Regions from separate parts of the Lentibacillus sp. L22 genome, predicted to be linked through region 2. Evidence: riboswitches for the same ligand, from Rfam matches in the RefSeq annotation. Region 2 holds a riboswitch; the other holds the start of a gene.
What was found. A riboswitch is a leader RNA that binds a small molecule or an ion and turns the genes downstream of it on or off. The one in region 2 is predicted to bind lysine.

Region 1 (6,812 bases), on a different contig from region 2:
ACTCGTACATAAAGAGGCATATGCAACTGACATTAGTCATTTAACCAAGGACATGCGGACAGAGAGAAAAATACAAAAACTTACCGATCAAGCGGATGATTTACTAGGCAAGACAGTTGTGCACCTGGATCAATCAATTGAGGTGAAGTGGTTCGAGGATACAAAAATTATGGAAAAACTAACAGCAAACATGAAACATTGGACAAGGGCTGATTGTGCGATGCTGAATTCTGGCCTGCTACTTGACCGATTGCCTGCTGGAGATGTCACGTACCAGGATGTGCATCGAATCTGTCCACATCCAATTAATCCATGTGTCGTGGAATTAAATGGCGACGAATTGCTTGAGGTTGTCCGCGCATCGTTTACCAGAGATTTAATGGAGCTGCAACTAAAAGGTTTTGGTTTTCGCGGTAAGCTGATTGGGCGCATGATATTTTCCGGAATTACCGTTCGCACAAAAGCTTACACCGATGGACATGAATCAGTCAGAGAAGTGTTGTTTCAAGATAATCCTATCAATCCAGATCGTACTTACACGGTTGCAGTTGCCGATACATTTACATTCGGTCGATTGCTTCCGGAAGTGGCCAGATCAAAAACAAAAAAATATTTTTTACCAGAATTTCTGCGTGATCTACTCGCTTATACTTTAAAAAAAGACTTTGCTGAACGGTAATATGAGATTTAACCGCTTCTGGTCACAACCAAGTGTCATTGCCCAAGCCCCTTGAATACATATGTTAGTGTAAATAAGAGGGGGGAAACGGTAACATGATAACAGTAAATCCATTGGAAGTAGAGGGCTTGTTCTTTACCGCTATCGAAGTAGAGTTGCCAAAAACGAATTTATTAATTATTACAAATGAAATAGGTTATATCATGTGTGGTGCTTTGGATGTAGATGTATTGAATGAGATGTTGGCAGACCGTCATGTTATTGCCGGGCGCGCTGTTGGGGTGAAAACAATTGACGATTTACTAAATGCACCACTTGAAAAGATAACGGATGCAGCTAAACAGTATGACTGGGAGCCGGGTATGATCGGTCGTGATGCTTTGATCAAGATATCATGATGACGGGTAGTGGTTTTACAAATGGCGGTGGTTAAAGATATCAGACTGGCGTAGATGCCTGGACCGGATATTGTAGAATTGTAGAATGCTTGAATAATTAATCCGGAAATAGCATTCTAACCCCTCTGAAACAAGCATAAAATTGTTTCAGAGGGGGGTTGATGTTGCGACGACGGCCAGTTTTCAAGAAAAGAAGATCACCACTTCCAGCGAAAAATATTTTGGTAATTACCATGATCTTATTCGTGGCTATGATTGGACTAACCCTTATTATTGTGGATGCAGGGATTAAACCGACATTAAGGGATATAGCTGAAGTGAAAACAACAGAGTTTGCGACCCGTGGGATTAATGCTGCTGTGAAATTCGCAGAGGATTATGATTTTGAAAATGTTACGGAGTTTACCAGGGATAATGAGGGCAACATTACATCCTGGAAATTCAGACCTGATGCGATCAATGAAATAAACCGATATGCAACCGATAGAGCAGAAGAGTTTTTTTTACGAATGAATAGTGGGGAAATTCCGGAGGATGAACAATCGGACCTTGATTTGGATTATGGGGATACTGCAGAAGAGAAGAGTACCGAGGATCCGACACTGATCAATATCCCGCTTGGGGAAGTAACTGGTAATACTGTACTTTCTAATCTTGGCCCCCAAATACCTGTAAACCTGGAGCTGGTTGGAAATGTGAAAACGGATGTAAAACATGAAGTAGAAAAATTCGGGATTAATAGTGCGCTAGTGAAGGTTTATATTCATGCCGAGGCTGAAGTGCAAATTGTTATACCGTTTTCCACCAGTGTCAAAGAAGTAAGCACTGATGTTTATGTGACTTCCGGTATTGTGATGGGGAAAGTTCCGGAATATTACGGCGGTGGGGGAAACAACAATCCGCCAATTTCGATACCAAAAAATGAGTTGCAAAAAGATAAGTAGACTAGTATAGTATTAATATAAATAAATAATCAACCTTATCAGATCGGTGAGGTAGAGGCGCAAGCAGGATGAGTATCCAATTGGAGAATGACAACGATGATGATTGGAAAAAGGGCTGGTTGCCGAAGCATCATAAAGATCATATTTATCGATGCTGGTGTATCTTTGAACAAGGGGTATACTGTCATGCATATCACAAATGTATGGAGAACTACTGATCGAAATGGAGGATAACGTATACTAAAAACAATGGTAGGTTATTTTCTATCGTTGTTTTTTTATGTCTTTAAAATTTCCAGGTTCTCCGGTCGTTTGATGAAGAAATGGAGGTTTACCATATGGAGGGAACAATTTATTCATTAATCCCCCCGGTACTTATGTTAATACTTGTCTTGCTCACAAGAAAGGTATTGCTGTCGTTGGGGGCAGGGATTATTGTAGGAGCATTATTCATTCATCAATTCAATATTTTAGAATTCTTAAAGGAAATATGGAGGTCGTTCGCTAGCATATTTGTAGACGATGGGAGCTTTGACGGCGGCAACCTGTTGTTGGTAGGATTTTTACTAATGCTGGGAATTATGACTGCATTTATAACAGCATCCGGTGGAAGTCATGCTTTTGGTGATTGGATGATCAAACGTGTCAAAACAAGGGTCGGGGCACAGGTGATGACTGCAATTTTAGGTATTATTATTTTTATTGATGACTATTTTAATGCACTTGCTGTTGGTCAAGTGGCCAGACCATTGACGGACAGGCATCGAGTCTCGCGTGCAAAACTATCGTATTATATTGATTCCACCTCCGCGCCTGTGGCTGTTCTTTCGCCAATATCCAGTTGGGGAGCGTATATTATCGGGTTGCTCGGAAGTTTGTTTGCTGCAAATCAAATAACAAATATACAGCCATTTGAAGCTTTTATCAAAATGATTCCGTATAATTTTTATGCTATTGCAGCAGTTATTCTTGTTTTCCTCGTAGCATTTATGAAATTCGACATGGGACCAATGCGAAAACATGAAAACCGGGCTGTTCAGACAGGGGAAGTAGTTGATCCGAATAAAAAAGTACCAGGTGATTTAAGCGAGACTTTCACACCGCATCAGAACGGCCGTGTTTATCACTTAATCGTACCAATTGTTGTTTTAGTTGTGGCAACTGTTGCGATGATGTTTATTACGGGCATAAAGGAAAGCGGTGAAGTTGGATTTTTGCAGGTTTTCGCCAATACAAATGTTAATGTTTCACTGTTCATTGGGGGATTGTTAGCCGTAATTAGCTCACTGATTTTTCATCTCCGGTCCAGTCACCCAAGGGCCTCTTTAACAATGATTGTTATCGAAGGTGTTAAGGCTATGCTTCCAGCCATTTATATATTAGTTTTGGCATGGATGATTGGTTCCATCATCGGCACATTGGAAACCGGGAGTTATTTGGCAACACTTGTGGATAATGCTTCGATAAGCACAACATTATTGCCATTTTTATTTTTCATTATTGCTGGTTTTATGGCATTGGCTACAGGTACTTCATGGGGTACATTTGCTATTATGCTGCCGATTGCAGTGGACGTGACACTTGGTGCAGATATAAATATGTTATTGCCAACATTAGCAGCGGTGCTTTCCGGATCAGTGTTCGGGGATCATTGTTCACCGATTTCGGATACAACAATATTATCTTCAACTGGTGCCGGTGTGCAACATATTGATCACGTTTTAACCCAAATACCGTATGCAATGTTGGCTGCACTGGTTTCATGTATTGGTTATTTGATTATTGGCTGGACGAACTATATGATCCTTGCTTTGGCGACGGCTATCATTATTTTGGTTGCCATTGGTTTTTTATTTCAATTTATCGAAAAAACAAAAGTGGAAAATTAACGCAACCCCCTTCTTGTCAGTGGATGAGAGGGGGTTTTTAGATGGTAAAGTTTGCGTGATGCGGCTAGGCATATATTGGTTGGTCAATATGTTGAAACACTTTGACATAGTCTAAAAGTAACGGTATAATACAAGTATAAATATCAGAAAAGGGGAAAGATTTTAATTTAATCTAATATAATTAAATAGAAGAACTTACTAATGAGGAGGTCAATCAATGGAAAATCGTTCGCAATGGGGAACAAGGGCGGGATTTATTATGGCTGCAGTAGGGTCAGCTATTGGTCTTGGGAACATATGGCGATTTCCGGCCGTCGCCTATGAAAATGGAAGCGGTGCATTTTTTATTCCATATTTATTTGCGTTACTAACTGCAGGAATTCCGATTTTAATCATGGAATTCACGATGGGACATAAATATCGCGGTTCAGCTCCGTTAACGTACAGCCGAATGCATAAGAAATCTGAATTCATCGGCTGGTGGGCAGTAGCGGTTGCATTTGTCATTTCAACGTATTACTCGGTTATTATCGCCTGGGCAATATCTTATGCACTATTTTCATTTAATCTAAGCTGGGGAACAGACACGGAATCATTTATGTTTAACGATTATTTGCATTTGGTTGATCCGGGGAATTTTGGTGGTTTGGTTCCTGGTGTACTTATCCCGCTCATCATCGTTTGGATTGTCGTATTGGGAATTTTGTTCGCAGGAGTTAAGAGGGGGATTGAGATAGCAAACCGCATCTGTATTCCTGCATTGGTCATTATTTTCTTGATTGTTGTTATTCGTGCCATTACACTGCCAGGTGCGATGACTGGACTGAACGCATTCTTTGAACCGAACTTTGCCGAAATTGCGAAGCCTGGTGTCTGGGTTGCAGCCTATGGTCAGATCTTCTTTAGTTTATCAATAGCCTTTGCGATCATGATTACGTATTCCAGTTATCTACCCAAAAAGTCGGACATTACTAATAATGCGTTCATTACCGGGTTTGCAAACTCCGGTTTTGAATTACTTGCTGGAATTGGTGTATTCGCTGTACTTGGATTCATGGCTACCCAACAAAATGTACCTGTCGATGAGGTTGTTGCCGGTGGTGTGGGGCTGGCATTTGTAGTATTCCCGCAAATCATTAATCAGTTCCCAGCGCTAAACGGGTTATTTGGTTTCTTATTCTTTGCCTCGTTGATGCTCGCAGGGTTAACTTCATTAATATCGATTTCTGAAACCTATGTTGCCGGGTTGGTGGATAAATTCGGCATTACCCGGAAAAAAGCAGTTTTGTTTGGTGGCGGACTCGCCGCGATCTGTTCCTTTGTTTTTGCCACAAGAGGCGGATTAAATTTCCTGGATACGACCGATTACTTTATTAACCAGTTTGGAGTTGCTTTGCTTGGGTTAATTGAAGTGATTTTTGTTGCATGGGGATTGCGTAAACTTGGAGAATTTAAAGCTCATGCAAATGCCATTTCTGATATCCGGTTAGGCTGGTGGTGGACTGCTAGCTTGGGAATCGTTACACCACTTGTACTCGGCTATATGCTGTTTGGTCTGTTTAAAGAAAATTTACTGAAACAATTTGCAACTGAAAATGGTAACTATGAAGGGTATCCTGATTTCTTTATTTTTTATAGTGGCTGGTTTGTAGCAATTGCGGCATTAGTGATTGGTATAATCATGACCTTTACTAAATGGAAAACACGTGAGAACGAAGCACAATCAAAGACGAAGGAGGCAAACTAATATGAGTGGAGGAGCGATTGTTGTTGCGATTTTTGGAATCATTATTATTTGGGGGGGCTTGGCGGCCAGCATTGTAAATGCCGTGAAAAAATCCAAAGAATCCAATTCATAAATTTAATTAAATTTTCCTTAAAGTGCGTGTTCAAAAAGGAGGATAAAAAGGACCGAGAAGTTCTAGGCGGCGTGGCTTTGAGCACCGGAGTGTACATAAAAGGTACATGAGGAGTGGAAAAGCAAGCCAACGACGAAATTCGAAGTGTCATTTTTACCGGACTTTTTGAACATCCTCTTAAAAAGAGCCATTATTTATACAATGATGGCTCTTGTTTTTTCCGTTATTTCACTTCACCATTCGTTCCCACTTGCGTAAATATGGATATGGATCGAACGACCATTCACTATGACCATTATCTTTGTACATGCCATAATGCAAGTGCGGTGGAAACTTCCCCGAGGTTCCCGGCGGCCCATAACCTGTTGAGCCAACACTGCCGATGATATCACCGGGTTTCACAACTTGCCCCACTTTAATTCCGTCTTCATATCCGCTTAGGTGACCATAATAGTGATAAATATTATTGATATCACGAATTCCAATCCGCCAGCCACCATACAAGTTCCAGCCTTTCATTTCTATCACCCCATAGGTGGTCGATTTGACCGGTGTTCCATAGTCAGCAAAAATATCTGTCCCTTCATGGATACGGGTTCCGCCAAATCCACGTTTGTCCCCCCATGTACTCCTGTAACTATAATTGTAATTGGTTGCAACCGGAAAATCCCTGTCTACTAAATGCAACTTTTGATACTGTTGAAACACCTTTGCCGTGTTCATAATTGTCTGGACGGTAAGATCCCGCTTATAATAATGCCATAAACCGATTTTGATATCCTCTTTTGTCGGTCCATATTGCAACAACCAATTGGCCATTGTATATAAAACATCTTCCGGATTTCCCGGATCTGCCTTTTCATCGCCGTTTCCATCTTTACCGATTCCGTTAAAAAGTGTTATTACATTTGGATGATCACTTTTGGCACCGTTTCCTAAGCCATACCATAGTTCATCCGGAATAGATATGGAAACTTTTTGCTCTGATTTCTTATTGCTGTCGTTTCCCATGTTGCGCTCATATTGATCAATAGCCGCAATAT
Region 2 (6,812 bases):
GTGTCAAGAAATACTCCTTTCGATCAGGCTTTCCTTCCTGTGTAGCTGTTTTTACTGTAGCCAATCCCTCTTCTTCAATAAATTTTAGGGTTGGATAAATTTGCCCGTAACTAATTTTCCAAAAGTGGTTTAAACTTTGGTCAATGAATTGTTTAATTGCATAGCCGGATTTGCATGTAGTTGTCAAAATCCCAAGTATTGCGTAGGTAGTATGATTGTATTCTTTCAAAAGGATCATCCTATCTATATGATATGTATCTGTTAGATATATGATGCCACAAAGCTGATGTTAACACCAAACACTATTTTTTGAAAATTTGATTTGATGTAATAACTTGTAATTACCTACTTCTGGTGAAAACGCCCAACACCTTCATTAGGCAAATGCATAAGGATATCATATACTACATTTTGAAGTGAGGGAAAAGAATGAATAACGAATGGAATCAGCAAGCCGCAATGCCTAATTATGAAGGGAATTTGTCAACTGCAGTGCCAGAACAACAAAGAAATTCACAAGAGGAAATGCAAGAGCCGGTTCAAGGGTACGGAGTGGGTTTTAACGGATATCCTGGTTTTGGGAGTGATATTGGCGGACCAGTACCTGTCAGATATGGATTTGGACCTTTCCTTGGCGGTTTGGCAGGTGGGCTGCTGACAAGTTATCTATTATTTCCGCATTATGGTGGTTACGGTGGCTATGGATATTACCCGTATTATCCAGGGTTTTTTTGGTAACTTTTTTGCTATGAGACAAAAATGCCCATTACAACATAAAGGCTTTGGCAGACCGCCGTTTATATGTAAAAGGTCTATTTTAACCGGATTTTAATTCATTTTATACGTAAATCACATTGCCATCATAACGTGAAAAGTTGTGATGGCTTATTAATGGTGGTGGAGAATTTTCAGGTCAATCAATTCATCCTATCATTCAGTCGAGATTACTCTCCAATTGATAAATCTTTTGATAGTGGCCGATATCGGAGCCTAAATGGTTGATAATTTTTGTGAAGTGGTTGATACATGCATGAAGTGGTCGATACCCCCTGCTCACACAATATTGGTGGCGATCAAAATCACATGCGCATGGCCCGCCATCGATTTTCCTTTTACATTGTGCTACTCTTATCCTAATAAAGAACGTAGTAGGAACAGAACTAGAGGTGGAATTAATGATCCATTTTTTGAAGGAAAAAGCTGAGCATTTGTTTTCCGGTTATTTTGCAATGGTAATGGCAACTGGTGCATTATCAATAGGTTCATACCTGCTCGGAATGCATATGATTGCCAAGACATTGCTGGTTATAAACATATTTGCCTATATTGGATTATGGACACTAATGATTATTCGCATTATTTACTTCCTTCCAAATGTATTAAATGATTTAACCAGCCACTCGAAAGGGCCAGGTTTTTTTACATGGGTTGCGGGAACGTCAGTGTTTGGCAGTCAATTGATTATCGTTGGGCATCATCATGTCGTATCTGAGTACCTGTTTGCGCTGGCTATTATTTTATGGTTGATTATTATGTATACCTTTTTTACGGCGGTTACTGTACGCAAGAATAAGCCGACAATCGCTGAGGGAATTAATGGGGCATGGTTAATTGCTTCAGTTGCCACGCAGTCTATTGCTATTTTGGGAACATTATTGGCGCCTTACGTAGGCGGAGAGGCGCAACGAATCCTTTTGTTCTATACATTAGCCATGTATTTTCTAGGGTGTATGCTATATTTGAACATTATTACGTTAATCTTTTACCGGTTTACGTTCGTGGAGTTCAAGTTTGAGGCACTGACACCGCCGTATTGGATTAATATGGGGGCCGTTGCTATTACAACATTAGCAGGGTCAACATTGATTATGCATGCGGACTTATTGCCGTTTTTACATCAGATTACCCCGTTTTTAAAAGGCTTTACGTTATTCTTCTGGATTACGGGTACATGGTGGATTCCGTTACTTTTTATCCTGGCGATTTGGCGGCATATCATCCATCATTATCCACTGACTTATGATCCGCAATTTTGGGGAATGGCCTTTCCGCTGGCGATGTATACAACAAGTACATATCAGTTTTCTGAAGCATTGGGACTGCATTTTCTACTAATCATTCCTAAGATTATGTTCGTGATTTCCATCGCTGCATGGGCTCCTGGATTTATTGGTTTAATCCATCATGTCATCGTTTCTTTTCAAAGGCATAATCAGCACCTGTCCTGATGAGGAAATATAAGCTTTTGAACTATTTGAATAACCTTATGGGATACAACACAGGATTTTTGTGAAAAAAAGAGCCCATAAAAAAATCGCAACAGTCTCGTACCGTTGCGATGTCAATCATGTTAGCTGATAGCTCTCGTTTGTCTTACAGGGATTACTTGTCTTAACGTATTCATTTCTGTTTCATTTAATGGAACGAGTGGTAAACGAACCCCGCCGACCGGGATGCCAGTTATGTTTAAAGCAGCTTTTACAGGTGTAGGGCTAGGCGCTTCGAATAATGCCTTCATGATCGGCAAAAGTTTGCGATGCATTGCCGCGGCCTGTTGTACCTCACCATGTTTAAAATGTTGCACCATTGCCTGCATCTCATTGCCGATAATGTGCGATGCAACGGAAATAACCCCAGTTCCGCCAACAGATAATACGGGCAAGGTCATACTGTCATCGCCACTATATAAGGTGAAATCAACTGGTGTTCCCTGAATGATTGCCGCTGTATCATCCAAATTCCCGCCGGCATCTTTCACTGAAACGATATTATCGATTTTCGACAGGGCAATAATCGTTTCCGGTGACATATTGATTACACTGCGTCCGGGAATATTGTAAAGCATTACCGGCAATGATGTAGATTGGGCGATTGTCTTGAAATGCTGAAACAATCCTTCCTGTGATGGTTTGTTGTAATACGGGGTAACCAGCATGACCCCGTCAACGCCGATCTCTTCTGCTTGTTGTGTTAATTGGATAGATGCGTGCGTGTTGTTTGATCCTGTTCCGGCGATCACAGGGATCTGTTCCCCTACAGTATCCTTAACAAATTTAAATACTTGCAGTTTCTCTTCAGTTGTTAACGTAGGTGATTCTCCCGTTGTTCCTCCTACGACCAAACCATCTGATCCATTGGCAATCAAATGTTGCACTAAAGCAGCGGTTGCTTCATAATCCACCTCACCATTGGCATTAAATGGCGTTACCATTGCAGTTAATACCTGACCGAAATACATGTCGTCACACCCTTTGAAAAATTTTACTTGCCTTTTTTGGAATAAGGATGATCAGGGCAATCGGCTTAAACGCAAAAAAGCAGCAACGACGGCTTCATTGCTGCAGAATAGTTTTATATGAACATTTCTGCGTAAGATAGCCCTCCATATAGCTCACTATATGACAGTCCTGCATTTATTCAATAACAGAACCAGCGTCCGGAACATGAGCTTCCTTCCGCTTCGGCAAATTCCCCTTTCCACCATGATCACCGGATTCTCATGATCCTCCTATGATGTACTCATGTCTTTGCTCCTCTATCCTTATATCAAAAGAATTGAAATAAGAAAATATTTAACTACTTGTACTGTACCAGATAAATGAAAAAACAACAAGGGTTAGAAAGTAAATTGATTAAAATGATTTTGATTCTATGCAGGAACGATTAGTTGACAAGATAGTGAAGCGGTTGTACAAAGGAGTAAAGCTATAGGAGGGCTATAAATGCACGTAAACATGAATGGAAATGAACTGGTACTAATGGTTGGGGATATCACCGATCAGCAAACAGATGCGATCGTTAATGCGGCTAATGGGACACTGCTTGGCGGGGGTGGCGTCGATGGTGCCATTCATCGGAAAGCAGGGAAAGAATTACTTGCTGCATGTAAAAGGATCCGGTCGGAGGTATTACATGGAGCGGAATTGCCAACTGGTGAGGTGGTTATTACCGATGGCTTTGAACTGCCGGCCAGTTATGTGATTCATACAGTCGGCCCCATTTGGAAAAAGGGAGATCATGAGCAGGATATTTTGCTGAAAAGCTGTTATGAAAATTCCTTGAACTTAGCCCTGGAGAAAGGGTTGAACAGTATTGCATTTCCATCTATATCGACAGGCGTTTATCGGTTTCCAATAGACCGGGCGGCCGAAATAGCTATGAAAACGATTATTAACTTTTTAACTGCACATCCATTTGGCATTGTCAAAATGGTATTGTTTTCCGAACAAGATTATCAAACATATCAAACCGCCCTCACCAGAATATTGAATGAACATAGTGGAGGGTGACTGGTGGACAAGCAAATGACGCCCAACCCAAAATGTTGTTGGTGAAAGGATGTTTTTTTCCCGCCAAAAAACGGGAATCGCTGATATAATGTGAGAAATCGCTGATATAACGCCCAGAATCGCTGATACAATGTACAAAACCGCTGATACAATATCCGGAATCGTTGACAAATTTACAATGCAAACAAGCTGTACCGTCAAAACGTTTACGAGATCAGAAACTATTACGTCTTGCTAATCCCAATTAAGGAGTCCCAACTGGAAATTTTTGGGGGCCTAATAAACTTCAACTACCCAATCGCTGTGATATGATAAATATAAAGCTGAAATAGTAAGAATCGAGGAGATAGACATGAAAAAAGTTGGGCTGGTTATGCGTAAGATACAATTTGCAGAAGCACAAGGGCCACGTGTATTTGCTGATCGATTAAAGCAAATTGGCAAGGAATTGGGAGTGGAAATCGTTTTTATTTCCCCGGAGCGCCATGTCAGCGAATATGATCATCTTCCAGGTTACGAGTATGAAAAGGGTGATTTGGTCAATTACGACATTGTGCTGGATAAACTTGATAAGGAAAATATTGATCATGTTATATACACCGTATCGGGGTTTACCTATCTGAACATGTTTATTAAGCATAGTGTGCTTTTTCCACACAGTATCCCGGATCCGGCATTAACTGGTTATGAAATGATGAAGCCATTTTACGGGATAGTGGATAAGGCGATTGTGCAAACTGAATATTTAAAAGACAAATTGATGACAACATTTGATGTGAAGGATGTAACGGTTATTCCGATTGGTTTTAATGAGAATATGGCCAACAAATATTTTGACCCACAGCAAATCATCGATAACCGGATTCTCTGGATTGGCAGGGACGAGGAAAATCGCCGGCCCGATCTGGTTTTTGAATATGCACGAAAGAATCCGGATAAGGAAGTGGTGATGGTATTCGGTGGGGAGCGATATCGGGAAAGTGTTAAAAAATATGTCATACCGGATAATGTAAAATTGGAGTTTGCGCTGTCACAGGATGAGATTTTTGCATTGATGAATAGTGCCAAAGTGTTTTGGAGCTGCTCGAAATTTGATACCTATGCGATGCCCTTAACTGAGGCGTTAGCAATGGGAAAAATCATTGTAAAGCCAGAACACCCATGTTACAGGCATATTAGTTCGCAGCACGCTTTTTCCGGAAACGAGCAAAATTGGTTTGAGCTTGTCAATATGGCAGCTGCATCACCATACAAAGTCTCACAGGAAAACCGGAAGTACGCATTTGATAACTTTTCCAGCACCATCATGAAACAAGGCTACCGGGACTTTTTCGATGCCTGGCTATAGGACAAAGGGGCGGTTCTCCAGTCCCACCATTTTATGGAAGTGCCGAAAAAAAGCGAATGGTCCTGTCGATAAAAATGGGCAAAGCCGCTGACCGCACTGAAAAAAGAAGTGGGATAATGTGCCTGTCCCTTTGTCCCGCATTGTCAAATTTGTTTGGCGGGTCTATAATAGATGCTTCTGGTTTTATTCTATTTACGGAAAGAAGTGTCCGAGGTTGCAATTTTGTAGAGTTGTAGTGCAGATTGCTATTTTGTGCGTTATCTATATGATTGGTAACGGTATTCAAGACGTCCTTCATTTGTCGATACCAGGTAGTGTGATCGGTATGATACTATTATTCGCCATGTTATCCATGAATATTATCAAAGAGAAGTGGATCAAGGATGGGGCTGGTTTTTTTGTTAAACATCTGACCTTTTTCTTTATCCCGGCTACAGTGGGTATATTAAACTATGCCAATATATTCGCTGGCAAGGGGTCACTTTTAATCGTGATTATCCTAATAAGTACTGTACTGGTGATGGCCGGGGCGGGGCTTGTTAGTCAATGGATTATTCGCTGGAAGGATGTTAAGGATGATTAATCTTTTCATCGGGGTAGCTGCGATTATTGGTACGCTATTAATCTATTTGTTTTCGATAAAAGTTCATCAACGGATTAATTTCAGTTTTACCGCACCTGTCATTATCGCCACGTTTCTCATTATTGTTGGATTATTAGTTTTTAAAATTCCTTATGAAACATATATGGTAGGCGGTGATTGGATTAATAAACTGCTTGGCCCCGCTGTTGTTGCGCTTGCCTATCCGCTTTACCAACAACGGGATACATTGCGACAACTAATCATACCAATTCTCGGCGGCACTTTAACTGGGGCGGTAGTTGGTGTTTCGACCGGTATATTGCTGGCAAAATGGGCCGGATTTGATAAATTAATTATTTACTCCCTTGGCCCCAAATCAGTAACAACACCAGTTGCAATGGCAATCGCTGACTCAACGGGAGGAATTACCCCACTTGCCGCTGTGTTTGTGATGATTGCCGGGATTGGTGGTGTCATGATCAGCTCCTTTATTTTAAAGTTTTTCCGTGTTAACCACTATTTAGGTAAGGGTGTAGGGCTGGGATGTGCCTCTCATGCGATGGGAACGGCCAGCGCGATGGAAAGTAATCCA

Region 1: it holds a riboswitch for lysine, as region 2 does, so the genes downstream of both, ABRT01_RS07295 (Na+/H+ antiporter NhaC family protein) here and dapA (4-hydroxy-tetrahydrodipicolinate synthase) in region 2, are expected to answer to the same signal.

What each region holds. Positions count from the first base shown of each region.
Region 1 is NZ_JBFNXI010000010.1:75,935-82,746, forward strand. Features, by position in the region: gene ABRT01_RS07280 (bifunctional metallophosphatase/5'-nucleotidase) at 1-679, shown strand, start outside; gene ABRT01_RS07285 (YunC family protein) at 775-1,077, shown strand; gene yunB (sporulation protein YunB) at 1,242-2,021, shown strand; lysine riboswitch at 2,066-2,243, shown strand; gene ABRT01_RS07295 (Na+/H+ antiporter NhaC family protein) at 2,360-3,910, shown strand; gene ABRT01_RS07300 (sodium-dependent transporter) at 4,128-5,657, shown strand; gene ABRT01_RS07305 (methionine/alanine import family NSS transporter small subunit) at 5,659-5,769, shown strand; gene ABRT01_RS07310 (M23 family metallopeptidase) at 5,998-6,812, opposite strand, start outside.
Region 2 is NZ_JBFNXI010000007.1:10,042-16,853, forward strand. Features, by position in the region: gene ABRT01_RS05100 (PadR family transcriptional regulator) at 1-229, opposite strand, end outside; gene ABRT01_RS05105 (hypothetical protein) at 430-738, shown strand; gene ABRT01_RS05110 (tellurite resistance/C4-dicarboxylate transporter family protein) at 1,176-2,228, shown strand; gene dapA (4-hydroxy-tetrahydrodipicolinate synthase) at 2,351-3,238, opposite strand; lysine riboswitch at 3,368-3,546, opposite strand; gene ABRT01_RS05120 (O-acetyl-ADP-ribose deacetylase) at 3,723-4,289, shown strand; gene ABRT01_RS05125 (glycosyltransferase) at 4,642-5,637, shown strand; gene ABRT01_RS05130 (CidA/LrgA family protein) at 5,852-6,220, shown strand; gene ABRT01_RS05135 (LrgB family protein) at 6,213-6,812, shown strand, end outside.